Regions from separate parts of the Streptomyces sp. NPDC090025 genome, predicted to be linked through region 1. Evidence: riboswitches for the same ligand, from Rfam matches in the RefSeq annotation. Region 1 holds a riboswitch; each other region holds the start of a gene.
What was found. A riboswitch is a leader RNA that binds a small molecule or an ion and turns the genes downstream of it on or off. The one in region 1 is predicted to bind cyclic di-AMP.
Positions count from the first base shown of each region.

Region 2: linked by a shared signal. The riboswitch ahead of ACIPXM_RS33615 (M23 family metallopeptidase) and the one ahead of ACIPXM_RS27225 (peptidoglycan DD-metalloendopeptidase family protein) in region 1 are both predicted to bind cyclic di-AMP.
Region 3: linked by a shared signal. The riboswitch ahead of ACIPXM_RS06615 (M23 family metallopeptidase) and the one ahead of ACIPXM_RS27225 (peptidoglycan DD-metalloendopeptidase family protein) in region 1 are both predicted to bind cyclic di-AMP.

Region 1 is NZ_JBIVFL010000014.1:9,321-13,769, forward strand. Features, by position in the region: gene ACIPXM_RS27215 (STM4011 family radical SAM protein) at 1-558, shown strand, start outside; gene ACIPXM_RS27220 (SGNH/GDSL hydrolase family protein) at 569-1,369, opposite strand; gene ACIPXM_RS27225 (peptidoglycan DD-metalloendopeptidase family protein) at 1,555-2,559, opposite strand; cyclic di-AMP (ydaO/yuaA leader) riboswitch at 2,564-2,729, opposite strand; gene ACIPXM_RS27230 (tyrosine-protein phosphatase) at 3,104-3,901, shown strand; gene ACIPXM_RS27235 (DUF6126 family protein) at 3,924-4,079, opposite strand; gene ACIPXM_RS27240 (helix-turn-helix domain-containing protein) at 4,081-4,449, opposite strand, start outside.
Region 2 is NZ_JBIVFL010000022.1:23,308-27,756, forward strand. Features, by position in the region: gene ACIPXM_RS33610 (aldo/keto reductase) at 1-423, opposite strand, end outside; gene ACIPXM_RS33615 (M23 family metallopeptidase) at 499-1,668, opposite strand; cyclic di-AMP (ydaO/yuaA leader) riboswitch at 1,680-1,827, opposite strand; gene ACIPXM_RS33620 (PP2C family protein-serine/threonine phosphatase) at 2,040-3,206, opposite strand; gene ACIPXM_RS33625 (MFS transporter) at 3,320-4,449, opposite strand, start outside.
Region 3 is NZ_JBIVFL010000002.1:120,562-125,010, reverse strand. Features, by position in the region: gene ACIPXM_RS06630 (GNAT family N-acetyltransferase) at 1-634, opposite strand, end outside; gene ACIPXM_RS06625 (HPr family phosphocarrier protein) at 809-1,090, shown strand; gene ACIPXM_RS06620 (GntR family transcriptional regulator) at 1,308-2,009, opposite strand; gene ACIPXM_RS06615 (M23 family metallopeptidase) at 2,159-2,929, opposite strand; cyclic di-AMP (ydaO/yuaA leader) riboswitch at 2,942-3,104, opposite strand; gene ACIPXM_RS06610 (M16 family metallopeptidase) at 3,329-4,449, opposite strand, start outside.

The DNA of each region.
Region 1 (4,449 bases):
TACGAGCGGTTCCTCGGCAAGTGCCGGGAGCTGGCCGGGCGCGGGGTGCGGTTCAGCGTCGGCGTGGTCGGTCTGCCGGAGCACCGCGAGCACGCCGTGCGGCTGCGTGCGGAGCTGCCGGAGCACGTGTACCTGTGGGTGAACGCGGCGGAGGGGCACACCTACACCGACGCGGAGGCCGCTGCCTGGACGGAGCTCGACCCGCTGTTCCCGTTCAGCAGGCAGCCGCACGCCTCGGCCGGGCTGCCGTGCCGGACGGGCGAGTCGGTGATCTCCGTCGACGGCGAAGGGACGGTGCGGCGCTGCCATTTCGTCCCGGCCGAGCTGGGCAATCTGTACGACGGCTCGTACCGTGCGGCGCTGCGGCCGCGGCCGTGCCCGCTCGCGGTGTGCGACTGCCACATCGGCTATGTGCACCTGGAGACGCTGCCGTTGTACGACGTGTTCGCGGGCGGTGTCCTCGAACGCGTCCCGGCGCGGGTCCCGGTGCCCGCTCCGGCGGCGGTCCCGGGCCTGTTCCCCCGGCCCGGGACGGCCCGCACCCTGCCCCTGCTCTGAGCCGGTCCGGTCAGAGCGGGAGCAGGTCCGGGCGCTTGGCCTCGACGTGGTCGCCGGAGCTCTCGCCGCGCAGCCGGCGCCCGATCCACGGGACCAGGTATTCGCGGGCCCAGTGGATGTCGTCCTTGCGGACCTCGAGGGTGCCGCGGAACGGCTGCGGCGGCCAGGGCTGCTCGGGGTCGGCCGGTACGCGCATCCCGAGGACCTGGGCGGCGCGCAGCGCGACCCGGGTGTGCCCCTCGGGCGACAGGTGGAGCCGGTCGTCGTCCCAGGCCCGGCGGTCCTGCACGGACCGCAGCGACCACAGGTCGAGCACCGGGCAGCCGTAGCGGTCGGCGATGGCGCGGACGTGCCCGTTGAAGGTGGCGATCTTGCCGCGCAGGTGCTTGAGCAGGATCACGTCACGGGTGTCGAAGCCGGTGGTCACCATGACGGTGCCGACGGCGGAGCTGAGGTCGGCCACCGCGCGCTCGAAGCGCTCGGCGACGTCGTCGGGGTCGGTGCCGGGGCGGATGATGTCGTTGCCCCCGGCGCAGAAGGTCACCAGGTCGGGGGCGAGTTCCTTCGCCCTCGGGACCTGCTCGGCGACGATCTGGTCGAGCAGTCGCCCCCGCACGGCGAGGTTCGCGTACCGGAAGTCGTCGTGCTCGGCCTCCGGCAGTTCGTCGGCGAGCAGGACCGCGAACCGGTCCGCCCAGCCGACGTACGTCCCATCGGGCCCGGGGTCCCCGACGCCCTCGGTGAAGCTGTCACCGATCGCCGCGTACGACCCGATCGCGCTGCTGTCTGTTGATCTCGAATCGTCTGCCACGGGAGCACATCTTTCCTCGCGGGATGTGACCTACGCGACCGTAAGGAGGGGTTGACGGCGGGTGACATATGCCACCGATAAAGACTTCGCCAAGCCGGAATACATCGGGGACACGCCGGACGTGCCGGAGGCCCGGCACAGGGTGCCGGGCCTCCGGGGTGTCCGCGTGGCGGGCTGATCCGGGATCAGATGCCCACGCCGTGCTGGCGCAGCGCGGCCAGCGGGTCGATGTCGGAGCCGTACTCCGGGCCGGTCCGCATCTCGAAGTGCAGGTGCGGTCCGGTGACGTTGCCGGTCGCTCCGGACAGGCCGATCTGCTGGCCGCCGCTGACGGTCTGGCCGGCGGAGACGGACAGCGAGGAGAGGTGGCCGTACTGCGAGAAGGTGCCGTCGGCGTGCTGGATGACGACCTGGTTGCCGTACGAGCCGCCCCAGCCGGCCGAGTAGACGGTGCCGGGTCCGACCGCGCGGACGGTGGTGCCGGAGGAGGCGATGAAGTCGACGCCGGTGTGGTAGCCGGAGGACCACATCGAGCCGGAGGCGCGGTACGGGGTGGAGATGCCGCCGTCGACCGGGGCGACCCAGCCGGAGGAGGAGGCCGTGCCGGCGGCGGACGAGTTCGACGACGCCGACGAGGAGGAAGAGGAAGCGGAGTCCGCGGCGGAGGACGCCGAGGAGCGGTCGGCGCCGCGCGAGGCGCGGCTCGGGGCCTCGTCGCCGTTCTTCGCGGAGCCGCTCTTGGCGGACGCGGTGGAGCGCTCGGCGGAGGCGGCCTTCGGCGCGGCGGCCTTGGCCGGGGCCTTGGCGGTGTTCTTGCCGCCGAGGGTGAGCTTCATGCCGGGCAGGATCAGCGAGGGGTTCTCGCCGACGATCTGGCGGTTGTCCTGGTAGAGCTTGTGCCAGCCGCCGGTGAGCTGGTGCTCGACGGCGATCTTGGACAGGTAGTCGCCGCGGACGACGGTGTACTGCTCGGCGGCCGGGGTCTTGGCCGCGGCCTTCGGGGCGGCGGCGGGCACGGCGGCGGCGACGGCCTGGCGGGGAGCGGCGGCCGGGGCGGCCTGCTCGGCGGCGTGCGCGCCGGTGGCGCCGATGAGCGGGAGGGCGACGACGGCGCCTCCGGTACCGGCGGCGACGAACCCGCGGGTGATCGGGTTGACCTTGGGACGGCGGTGCTTACCCTTCGCGGGCATGGCGAATTCCTCTCCGTCGCCTGCGAGGTGAGCTGTCGGGTTCGGACTGGAGATGTCCGGCCGCGCGGTCGCGCGGCTTCACCCCGAGCCGTTCTTCTCGGTCTCAGCTTCGAGGGATCGGCGTGGTACCTGGGTCCCCCGCTCCTGCCTGGTACGGGTGGGTGCGGATTCCGGTCGGCGGCAGGATTCGGCGGTCCGACCGGATTGAGCGCGACGCTAGACGAGCCGGGACGGCGGGAACAAGCCACGGGTTGCCTGGTTTTCGGTGGCAGCTGAATTCCGGCCGGAATTCCCGTCACCCTCCGTCGATGACGGTCCCTCGATTTCCCTTTGCCGGGGGGAATTTGGAAAAGATGATCAACCACGGTCCGTCACGGTTATGACGCTCCTCACGCCGCCGCGCTCATCTCCCCTGGAAACAGGGCGGCTTATACACAATCACCCAATCCGGACAGATCACCCATTCCAGTCCGATGGGGGTGCGGACGGGGCTCACCAGCCGTGATGATTGCCCCAGGAACCGATCGAGCGACCAGGAGCAACCGTGACACAAGCCACGACCGAGCCCGAACTCACCGGCGTACGCAACTTCCGCGACCTCGGCGGACTGCCGGCCTCCGACGGCCGGGCCGTCCGCCCGGGCCGGCTCTTCCGCAGCGGCCACCTGGCCCACGCCACTGCCGCGGACGCGGCCTTCCTCACCACCCTCGACCTGCACACCGTCTTCGATTTCCGCAACGAGGCGGACGTCCGGGTGGAGGGTCCGGACGTGGATCTTCCGGGTGTGCGGAACGTGAACATACCGCTGAACGACCCGGCGGACGGCAAGGAGTTCTGGCGGCTGGTTCGCGACGGTGACATCCAGCAGCTGCGCGAGATCCTGGGCGACGGCAAGGCCGCGGCCCGGATGACGGAGTCGTACCGGAAGATGGTCGTCCGGCGGACGGCCGAGCACAGCCGCATCCTGCACGCGATGGCCGAGGACAGCGTCCCCGCCCTGATGCACTGCGCGGCCGGGAAGGACCGGGCCGGGCTCGCGATCGCCATCGCGCTGCTCGCGGTCGGCGTGGACCGGTCGGCGATCGAGGCGGACTACGTGAAGTCCAACGCCCCGCACCGGCGCTACAAGGTGCAGCGCAGCTCCACCGCGCCGGACGCCATGTCGCCCGAGGTGATGGAGCTGCTCGCGCCGCTGTTCGACGCGCGGGTGGAGTATCTGCGCGGCGCCTTCGACATGATCGAGGAGACCTGGGGCTCGGTCGGCGCCTATCTCACCGAGGGCCTCCAGCTCGCGCCGAAGACCCTGGAGCGACTGCGCGAGCACCTGCTCACGGAGGCGTGAGCGAGGCCGCGCCCCGGCGGGACTACTGGTTCTGCGCGCCCATGGCGAACAGCAGGTAGAGGAAGGCGGCGAAGAGGTGGCCGGCGACCAGATAGGCGAAGAGCCGGAGCACCAGCCCCTTGGGGAACTTGCCCTCGCCGCGCTCCTCGCCGGTGACCGGTGCGGATTTCTCGGACATGTCAGTCCTTTCCGGGGTGTGTCGAGCCCCTGCCGCCGAGGCACAGCTCGGCGACGGGGCTCTGCAGCAGGGTGTGCACGAACAGCAGCTCGGCGCCGCCGCGGGTGGCGGCGCCGATCCGGTGCGGGGTGAACGAGTCGAAGTGCGCGCCGTCGCCCGGTTCGAGCACGTGCACGGCGTCGCCGAGCGCGAGCCGCACCCGGCCTTCGAGGACGTGGAGCCACTCCTCGCCCGGGTGGACCCGGACGATGTCGGCGCTGGTGGCGTACGGCACGTGCACCCGCAGCGCCTGCATGGCCCGGCCCGCGGCTCCGGCCGGCCGGTAGACCCAGCCGTCGGCCTCGACCGGCTCGGCCCGCGCGCCCCGGAT
Region 2 (4,449 bases), on a different contig from region 1:
GTCGAGGGAGGTGACGATCTCCTCCACCGGCACGGACTCGTCGTCGAAGTGCGAGTAGTACAGATCGAGGTGGTCGGTGCCGAGGCGGCGCAGCGACTCCTCGACGGCGGCCTTGATGTTCGTCGCGCCGAGTCCCTTGTACTTCGGGTGCCCGCCGACCTTGGTGGCGATCAGGACGTCCGAGCGGTTGCCGCGCGAGGCCAGCCAGCGGCCGATGACGGTCTCGGACTCACCGCCCTCGTTGCCCTCGGCCCAGGCCGAGTAGACGTCGGCGGTGTCGATGAAGTTGCCGCCCCCGGCGACATAGGCGTCGAGGACGGCGAAGGACTGCGCCTCGTCGGCGCTCCAGCCGAAGACGTTGCCCCCGAGAGCGAGCGGGAAGACGTGCAGGTCGGAAGCGCCCAGACGGCGAAGAGAGGTCATGCGGAGTTGCAACCCCCGCCCCGCCGGGCCTATTCCGTCCCACCAGGCCCTGCCTGGGTCAGACCCCGGAGGGGGTCAGACCGACAGGCCCTTGGAGCGCAGCCAGTCCGCCGGGTCGATGCCGTCGCCGGACGGGGTGTGCACCTCCAGGTGCAGGTGCGGGCCGGTGACGTTGCCGGTGGCGCCGACCCGGCCGATGGTGTCGCCGGTGCCGACCGACTGGCCCGCGGCGACCGTCATCGAGGACAGGTGGCAGTACCAGACCTCGGTGCCGTCGGAGAGTTCCAGGACGATCCGGTAGCCGTAGGCCCCGGACCAGCCCGCCGACTTCACGGTCGCGCCGTGCACCGCCTTGACCGGGGTGCCGGTGGGGGCGGCGAAGTCCAGACCGGTGTGGTGGCCGGAGGACCACATCGAACCGGCCTCGCCGTAGGTCGAGGTGATCGTGTACGAGGAGGTCGGCAGGGCGTAGCTGGCGGCGAGCTTGGCGAGCCGCTCGGCCTCCGCCTTCGCCCGGGCCTCCGCCTCGGCCTTCTTCTTCGCCTCGGCCGCCGCCTTCGCCGCCGCGTCCGCCTTGGCCTCGGCCTCCGCGGCCGCCTTCTCGGCGGCGCGCTTCTCCGTCTCGGCCTTCTCGGCGGCGTCGGCCGCGGCCTGCTGCTGCTCGGCCTGCTGGAGGATCCGGGCGCGCAGCGCCTCGCCCGCGTCGGCCGCGGTCCTGGTCTCGGTCCTGGTGGCCGTACCGGCGGCGTGGCCCGCGCCCGCCCCCGTACCGGCGCCGTGGGCGGAGTCCACGACCTCGGTGGTGGTGTAGGTGAGCGCGGTGAGCGGCTGGGTGGCGCGGTTGCCGCCGACGGCCTCGTCGCGCGCGGCGTCGGAGTCGTCCGCTCCGAGCAGGGCGCCGACGCCGGGCAGATCGCCCGGGGCGGGCAGGTCGAGGTCCGGCAGCGCTATCGAGACCGGGGGCTTCTCCTGGGCGGTGGCCAGACCGCCCGCGCCCACGGCGGCGATGACGCCGACGCCGAGCACGGTGGAGGAGCGGGCGAAGTTGGAGCGCTGCTTGACGATCCGGTGGCGGCCGCCCGAGCGGGCGTCGCCGCGCAGGGAGTCCTCGGTCGGGTTCCAGCCGTCCTCCGCGGCGGGCGCGGAGGTGTCCCAGGGCTCCCCTGCTCCGTCCGGGCCGCCCGTCGGTCCAGAAGTTCCGAAGGGGGCGAAGGGGGTATGCGGAGCGGGGGTGTTGGACGCCACGGAGGCGTTCTCCTTTCCTTCCTTCTCGCCTACCGGGTTAGCTGACGGGTTCGGAGCAGGAAGGTCTCCTACGGGCAGTGCCGCACGGGTGCGGCGGGGCCCGATTCACCCCAAGTGGTGGTTCCCCGGTTCCCTTTCGGAATTCGGCGCACGCGCACGGTGCCGTCTCTTGCGACGGCTGGGACGACCGCGCTGCGTTATCGAACGTTAATAGACTCGGCGCTCCGATTCCAAGCCGTTCCCCTTGATCATTCGCTGAATTGGGAGGGATTGGTCCGAGTTGACCCCCACTCAGGGCAAGGTCAGCACCAAAGCCCGAATCTGACGTTACGTCAATTGTTATCGGAGCGACACCCTTCGACTACGACCCGTCACGGGCCCCCTGGCACCACCGGCATGGTCCGCCGCCGCTCCGGCTGACCCGCCGCCGGACGCCCCACCGCGAGCAGCGCCATGTCGTCCGTCGTCCCGCCGTCCGTGTGCCGCCGCACGTCCGCCACCAACGCGTCGAGCAGCTCCTCGGGCCCCGGGAAGATCCGGCCCCCGAGCCGCTCCGCCGGGTCGTAGAACACCCCCTCGGCGTCCCGCGCCTCCGACAGACCGTCCGTGTAGAAGAGGAGGGTCGCGCCCTGCGGGTACGGCGTCACGTCCGCCCGGTCCGGCCAGGCCGCCAGCTCCCCCATCCCCAGCGGCAGCGCCGCCTCGCTCGGCCGCAGCACCCGCAGCGCGCCGTCCGCGTGCAGCAGCATCGGCTCCGGATGCCCCCGGTTCACCACCCGCACCACCCGGTCGCCGCCCGGGATCTCGGCGAGCACCGCCGTCGTGAACCCCTCGAAGGCGTCGAGCCCGGCCCGCCGGGTGCCCTCCCGGGCCAGCGCCCGCTCAAGGCGGGCCGCCACCCGCTCCAGGGTCGGCTCCTGCTCGGCCGCCTCCCGGAACGCCCCGATGACCACGGCCACCGCCTCCACCGCCTCGAGCCCCTTGCCCCGCACGTCACCGACCACCAGACGCACCCCGTAGGGGGTGTCCTGCACGGCGAACAGATCACCGCCGATGAACGCGTCCGCCTGCGCCGCCTCGTACCGCGCGGCGATCTGGAGCCCGCCGATCCGTTCGGCCGGCGCGGGCAGCACCGCCTTCTGCGCGGTCTCGGCGATCACCCGCGCCGACGCGAGCCGTTCGCCGCTGCGCAGCACCACCCGGTTCACCAGCAGGGCGAGCACCGCGACCGTCGTCACCGTCAGCGTCTCGGTCAGCGAGGGGATCTGGTCCGAGGTCCCGTTGTAGAAGTGCAGCCCCACGCTGGCCAGAACCGCGGCGATACCCGTGATGAGGGTGGTGCGGGTGGGAAAGAAGGGGGCGGCGATCAGCGGCGCCGCCACGAACATCGGCGACGCCGTGTACGTGGCCGGGGTCGACACGTCGAAGACGACCCCGCCCACGATGATCAGCGGCGGCAGCGCCCGCAGGAAGCGCCGGGCCCCCGGGTACGGCGGCACACCGCCGCCGTACCCGCCCCGCACCACCGCTCGCGCCACCTGTGCTCGCCCGCTCCCTGGTCTCCGCACCCCTGGGGGTGCCCGGCCGCCGCCGTGCTCCGGACCGGACCGCGCCGCCGTGATCGCGCCACCGCGATCACCCCAGGGTGCCGTCAGGCCGAGCCGGTCGGCGACTCCTCCTCGGCCGACTGGCGTACGACGCCGGCCACCGCCGAAGCCTCGGCCAGCCGGCCGCCCCTGGCCAGGGCCGCCATCCCGGCCGCGCACCCCACCCCCACCGCGCACAGCGCCAGCCACGGCACCGCCGACCAGCCCGTCACCCCGAGCAGCACGCCCGTCCCCAGGTTCCCCAGGGTGATCCCGATCCCGCAGACCGTGTTGTAGAGCCCGTAGTGGGTGGCCACCCAGCGGCCCCCGGACAGCGCGACGACCGTGTCCATCTCGTACGGGTAGAGCACCGCGTTCGCCACCGCGAGCACCGCCGCGCACAGCAGCAGCCCCACAAGCGCCCGCCCCAGCACCGCAGGGACCAGGAACGCGGCCCCCATCAGGCCGAGCCCGAGCACCAGACACCGCTCCCGGGACAGCCGGGCCCGGCACCAGGCGGTGATCCGCAGCTGCCCGGCGAGCGCCACGAGCGCCGACACGACGAACAGCGCGGTGGTCGCGGCCGTGCCCCCGGCGGCGAGCGGCAGCGCCAGATAGACCTGGAACGACAGCACGTACGAACCGGTCATCGCGAGCGAGAACAGCCAGAAGACACGGTTCGCGAGGACCGTACGGAACTGCCCGCGCCCTTCCGCCCGCCCCGCCGCCCGCGCCTCCGCCGGTCCCTCCGCCGGTCGCTCCACCCGCCCCGCCGCCGTACCGCCGCCCTTTCCGGTGGTCGGCAGATGCCGCAGCTGTACGCCCGTGAGCACCGCGAACAGCAGCGCCGCCACCACGCACGTCAGCCGGAACGACACCCCGGTCAGCGCCACGCCCACCAGCGGCCCGAGCAGGATGCCCGCCTGGTAGTACACGTTGAACAGGGCGAACGCCCGCACCCTGCGCGCCTCCCCGGCCTCGGCCGCCAGACAGGCCCGCACCGCCGGATTGAACAGCGCGCCCGCGAGACCGGTCGCCAGCGAGGCGGCGAGCAGCGCGGGCAGCGACTGCGCGAAGGCGAGCGCGCCGAAGCCGACCGTCCGCAGCGCGCACCCGGCGACGATCAGCGGCTTGAACCCGAGCCGGTCCGCGAGCGCGCCGCCGACCAGGAACATCCCCTGCTGGGAGAGGTTGC
Region 3 (4,449 bases), on a different contig from region 1:
CCTCGGCGCGCTGTTCGCGGGCGAGCTGGACGGCGAGGGCGCGGTCGGTGGGCTCCAGGTCGAGGTGGAGGCGGACGGAGCCGTCCTCGAAGCTGCGCTTCTGGGTGTATCCGGCGTCCGTGAACACCTTGATCATCTTGTTGTTGGCGGGCAGCACCTCGGCGGCGAAGCGGCGGATGCCGCGCTCGCGGGCGACGGCCGCGATGTGTTCGAGCAGTGCGGAGGCGACGCCGCGGCCCTGATGGGCGTCCTGGACGAGGAAGGCGACCTCGGCCTCGTCGGCGGGGGCGGAGGCGGGGCGGCCGAGGTCGTTGATCCGGTCGTAGCGCACGGTGGCGATGAACTCGCCGCCGACGGTGGCGGCGAGTCCGACCCGGTCGACGAAGTCGTGGTGGGTGAAGCGGTGCACGTCCTTGGCGGAGAGCCGCGGGTAGGGTGCGAAGAAGCGGTAGTACTTCGACTCGTCGGAGACCTGCTCGTAGAAGCTGACCAGGCGGTCGGCGTCGTCGGCGGTGATCGGGCGGATCCGGGCCGTGCCGCCGTCGCGCAGGACCACGTCCGCTTCCCAGTGGTCGGGATAGGCGTGTTCCGACGCTTGTGACTGCCCGTGTGACTGCCCAGCGGCGCTCTGCATGGGGCCAGCCTACGGCCGGGGTCCGACAGCGGCACCGGTCGCGCGGGTGGTGCTCGGCATGCAAGGTAGGGAGGGCCGAACGGCCGTCCCGGAGGGGTCCAAGGTCGGCACGAGCACGTCGTCACCCGTGAGAGACTGGTCTAGACAACCGCTGAAAGTTGAAGGGCAACCACCATGGCTGAGCGCCGCGTCAACGTCGGCTGGGCCGAGGGCCTGCACGCCCGCCCCGCCTCCATCTTCGTCCGTGCCGCCACGGCCGCCGGCGTCCCCGTGACGATCGCCAAGGCCGACGGCAACCCGGTCAACGCCGCGTCCATGCTCGCGGTGCTCGGCCTGGGTGCCCAGGGCGGCGAGGAGATCGTGCTCGCTTCGGACGCCGATGGCTCCGAGGCCGCGCTCGACCGCCTGGCGAAGCTGGTCGCCGAGGGTCTCGAGGAGCTCCCCGAGACCGTCTGACCCGTCCTCCCCGACGACGGTCATGACACGGCCGTGTCCCCCGGTTCTCCGGCGGGCACGGCCGTTTCTCTTTTCCGGTCTCTTTTTCGGGCCGGAACGGAACCCGGCCCGGGGCGGGGATCCGAAATAGCGGAATTCAGCGCGCTCCGGGCACCCGAAAACACCACCCGGAATTCCCGCCTCTTTTGTATACGGGCTCCGTTATACGGGCTCCGTGTTAATTCCGGGGTCCCGCGCTGTTGACGGCATGTTGCGAAACCCTCACGCCCTTCCGGCCGGTCCGGTCCGCGCGCTCCGCCCGTTTCAGCCGGTGCAGGGCCGCCGCCCGCTCGCCGTGCAGCGCGGTGAGCGCGCGGGCCCGTTCGGCGTCCCGCCGGGCCACGGCGTCGACGATGGCGCCGTGCTCGGCCCACGCCTCGACCGGCCGGGCGGTCGGCTCGACCACGTACATCCAGGCGATCTTGTGCCGCAGCTGGGTGAGCAGCGCGCCGAGCGGCGGGCTGCCCGCGGCCTGGGCCAGGGTCTCGTGGAACCAGCCGCCGAGTGCGGCCAGATCGGCGCCGCCGCCCCTGCGGGCCCGTTCCTGGCCCAGCCTGACCAGGCCGCGCAGCACCTTGAGGTGGGCGTCGGTGCGGCGCTGGGCGGCCCGCGCGGCGCCCAGCGGTTCGAGCAGCGCGCGCATGTCGAGGAGGTCGGCGGCCTCACGCTCGGTGGGCTCGGCGACCTGCGCCCCGGCGTGCCTGCGGCTGACCACGAAGCCCTCGGACTCCAGGGTGCGCAGCGCCTCGCGGACCGGGACCCGGGAGACGCCGTAGCGGCGGGCGAGCTGCTCCTCGGTGAGTCTGGCGCCGCGCGGATACACCCCGGTGACGATGTCGTCCCGGATCGCCGTGCATACCGAGTGCGCCGGAACGCGCATGTCCGACCTCCGCTTCCGTGAAATTCCCACCGCGTTCCCGCGACTCTATTGCAGGACGCCGGAAATTCCGACGGTGCCTGGTGACAAGGAATGCAAAAAGCCCCGGCTCACGGGGAGCCGGGGCTTTCTGGTGCCTGGTGCGCGGTGGGTCAGACGTTGACGCCGCGGGCCCGGAGGTAGGAGACCGGGTTGATGTCGGAGCCGTACTCCGGGCTGGTGCGCGCCTCGAAGTGGAGGTGCGGGCCGGTGGAGTTGCCGGAGGAGCCGGAGATGCCGATCCGGTCGCCGGGGGTGACGTGCTGGCCGACCGAGACCGTGATGCCGGAGAGGTGGCCGTACTGGGTGTACGTGCCGTCGGTCATCCGGATCACGATGTTGTTGCCGTAGGCGCCGCCCCAGCCGGTCTCGACGACGGTGCCGGAGCCGACGGAGACGACGGTGCTGCCGTAGGCCGCGTGGAAGTCGATGCCGGAGTGGCTGCCGGAGGACCAGAGCGAGCCGCCGGTCTTGTAGCCGGTGGTCACGTACGAGCCGGCGACGGGGAGCTGGAAGGAGGCGAGGCGCTTGCGCTCGGCCTCGCGGGCGGCGCGCTCCTTGGCCTGGCGGAGCTCCTTGGCGCGGGCCTCGGCCTTGCGCTTGGCCTCGGCGGCGGCCTTGATCCGGGCGGCTTCCTCGGCGGCGGCCTTCTCCTGGGCGGCGACCTGGGCGTCGACGCGCTCGGTGAGGGTCTCCGCGGCGATCACCTGGGTGAGGCCGGTGTCCTCGGGAGAGGGGCGCTCGGGCTCCGCGGCGAGCGCCGGGGAGGCGAGGGTGCCGATGACGCCGGTGGTGGCCAGTGTCGCGACGCCGGCGATGCCCGCACTGCGGCGCGCCATCCGGCTCGGACCACGATGCTTCCCGGTGGCACGGGTGAACGCCATGTAGTGGCTGATCCTTTCCTTCCCTCTCGCCTACCGGGTTAGCTGACGGGTTCGGAGCAGGAAGGTCTCCTACGGGCCCCTCCGCCTGAGCGAAGGCGTCCGATTCACCCCAGGGACTGCGTGGGTCCCCGGCTCCCCAGGCTCGCGCCTGACGGGGACTCGGCGATGACTGTCCGATGCCGCGGGCGCGGCGTCGTACGACGGGCGGACAGTCGGGTTGACGCTAGGCCGATCGTGCGTCAATCACCAAACAGACACGCCTGTTTGTAAGACATGCCACAGGGCATTCAGTCACACTCATCGGCAATCCGGACAAATCACCCAAAGATGAAGGACCCTGGCGAAGTGCATCGCCAGGGTCCTTCCTTCGTACGCCGCGCGCGCGGGGCGGCGGTCCAATCAGCCGGTGACGACCGTCACTTCACCGATGCCGAGGGCCCGCACCGGCTCCGCGATCTGCGCGGCGTCGCCGACGAGCACCGTGACGAGCCGGTCCACCGGGAAGGCGTTGACGACCGCGGCGGTCGCCTCCACCGTGCCGGTGCGCGCCAGCTGCGCGTACAACCGGGCCTGGTAGTCGTCCGGGAGGTGCTGCTCGACCTGGTCGGCGAGGGTCGCGGCGACCGAGGCGGCCGTCTCGTACTTGAGCGGCGCCACCCCCACCAGGTTCTGCACGGCGACGTCCCGCTCGGCGTCCGTCAGACCCTCGGCGGCGAGGGTGCGCAGCACCTTCCACAGGTCGTCAAGTGCCGGACCGGTGTTGGGGGTGTCGACCGAGCCGCTGATGGCCAGCATCGAGGCGCCGTGGCCCTCGTCGTCGGACCGCAGCACCTGGCCGAAGGCCCGCACGCCGTACGTGTAGCCCTTCTCCTCGCGCAGCACGCGGTCGAGGCGCGAGGTGAGGGTGCCGCCGAGGCAGTACGTGCCGAGCACCTGGGCCGCCCACACGCTGTCATGGCGGTCCGCGCCGACGCGGCCGATGAGCAGCTGCGTCTGGACGGCGCCGGGCCGGTCCACGATGACGACACGGCCGGTGTCGTCGGCCGTGATCGGCGGCATCGGGCGGGGCGCGGCGGGCTTGCCGCTCCAGCCGCCCAGGGTGTCGGCGAGGACCTGGTCCAGGTCGACGCCGGTGAGGTCGCCGACCACCACGGCGGTGGCGGTGGCCGGGCGCAGGTGCGCCTCGTAGAAGGCGCGGACGGCGGCGGCGTCGATCGCCGACACCGTCTCCTCGGTGCCCTGGCGCGGCCGGGACATCCGCGCGGCGGCCGGGAAGAGCTCCTTGGAGAGCTGCTTGGCGGCGCGCCGGGCCGGGTTGGCCGACTCGTGCGGGATCTCGTCGAGCCGGTTGGCGACCAGCCGGTCGACCTCGTCGGCGGCGAACGCCGGGGCGATCAGGGCCTCGGCGAGCAGACCGAGCGCCTTCGGCAGCCGGGAGACCGGGACTTCGAGGGAGACCCGGACGCCGGGGTGGTCGGCGTGCGCGTCCAGGGTGGCGCCACAGCGCTCCAGCTCGGCCG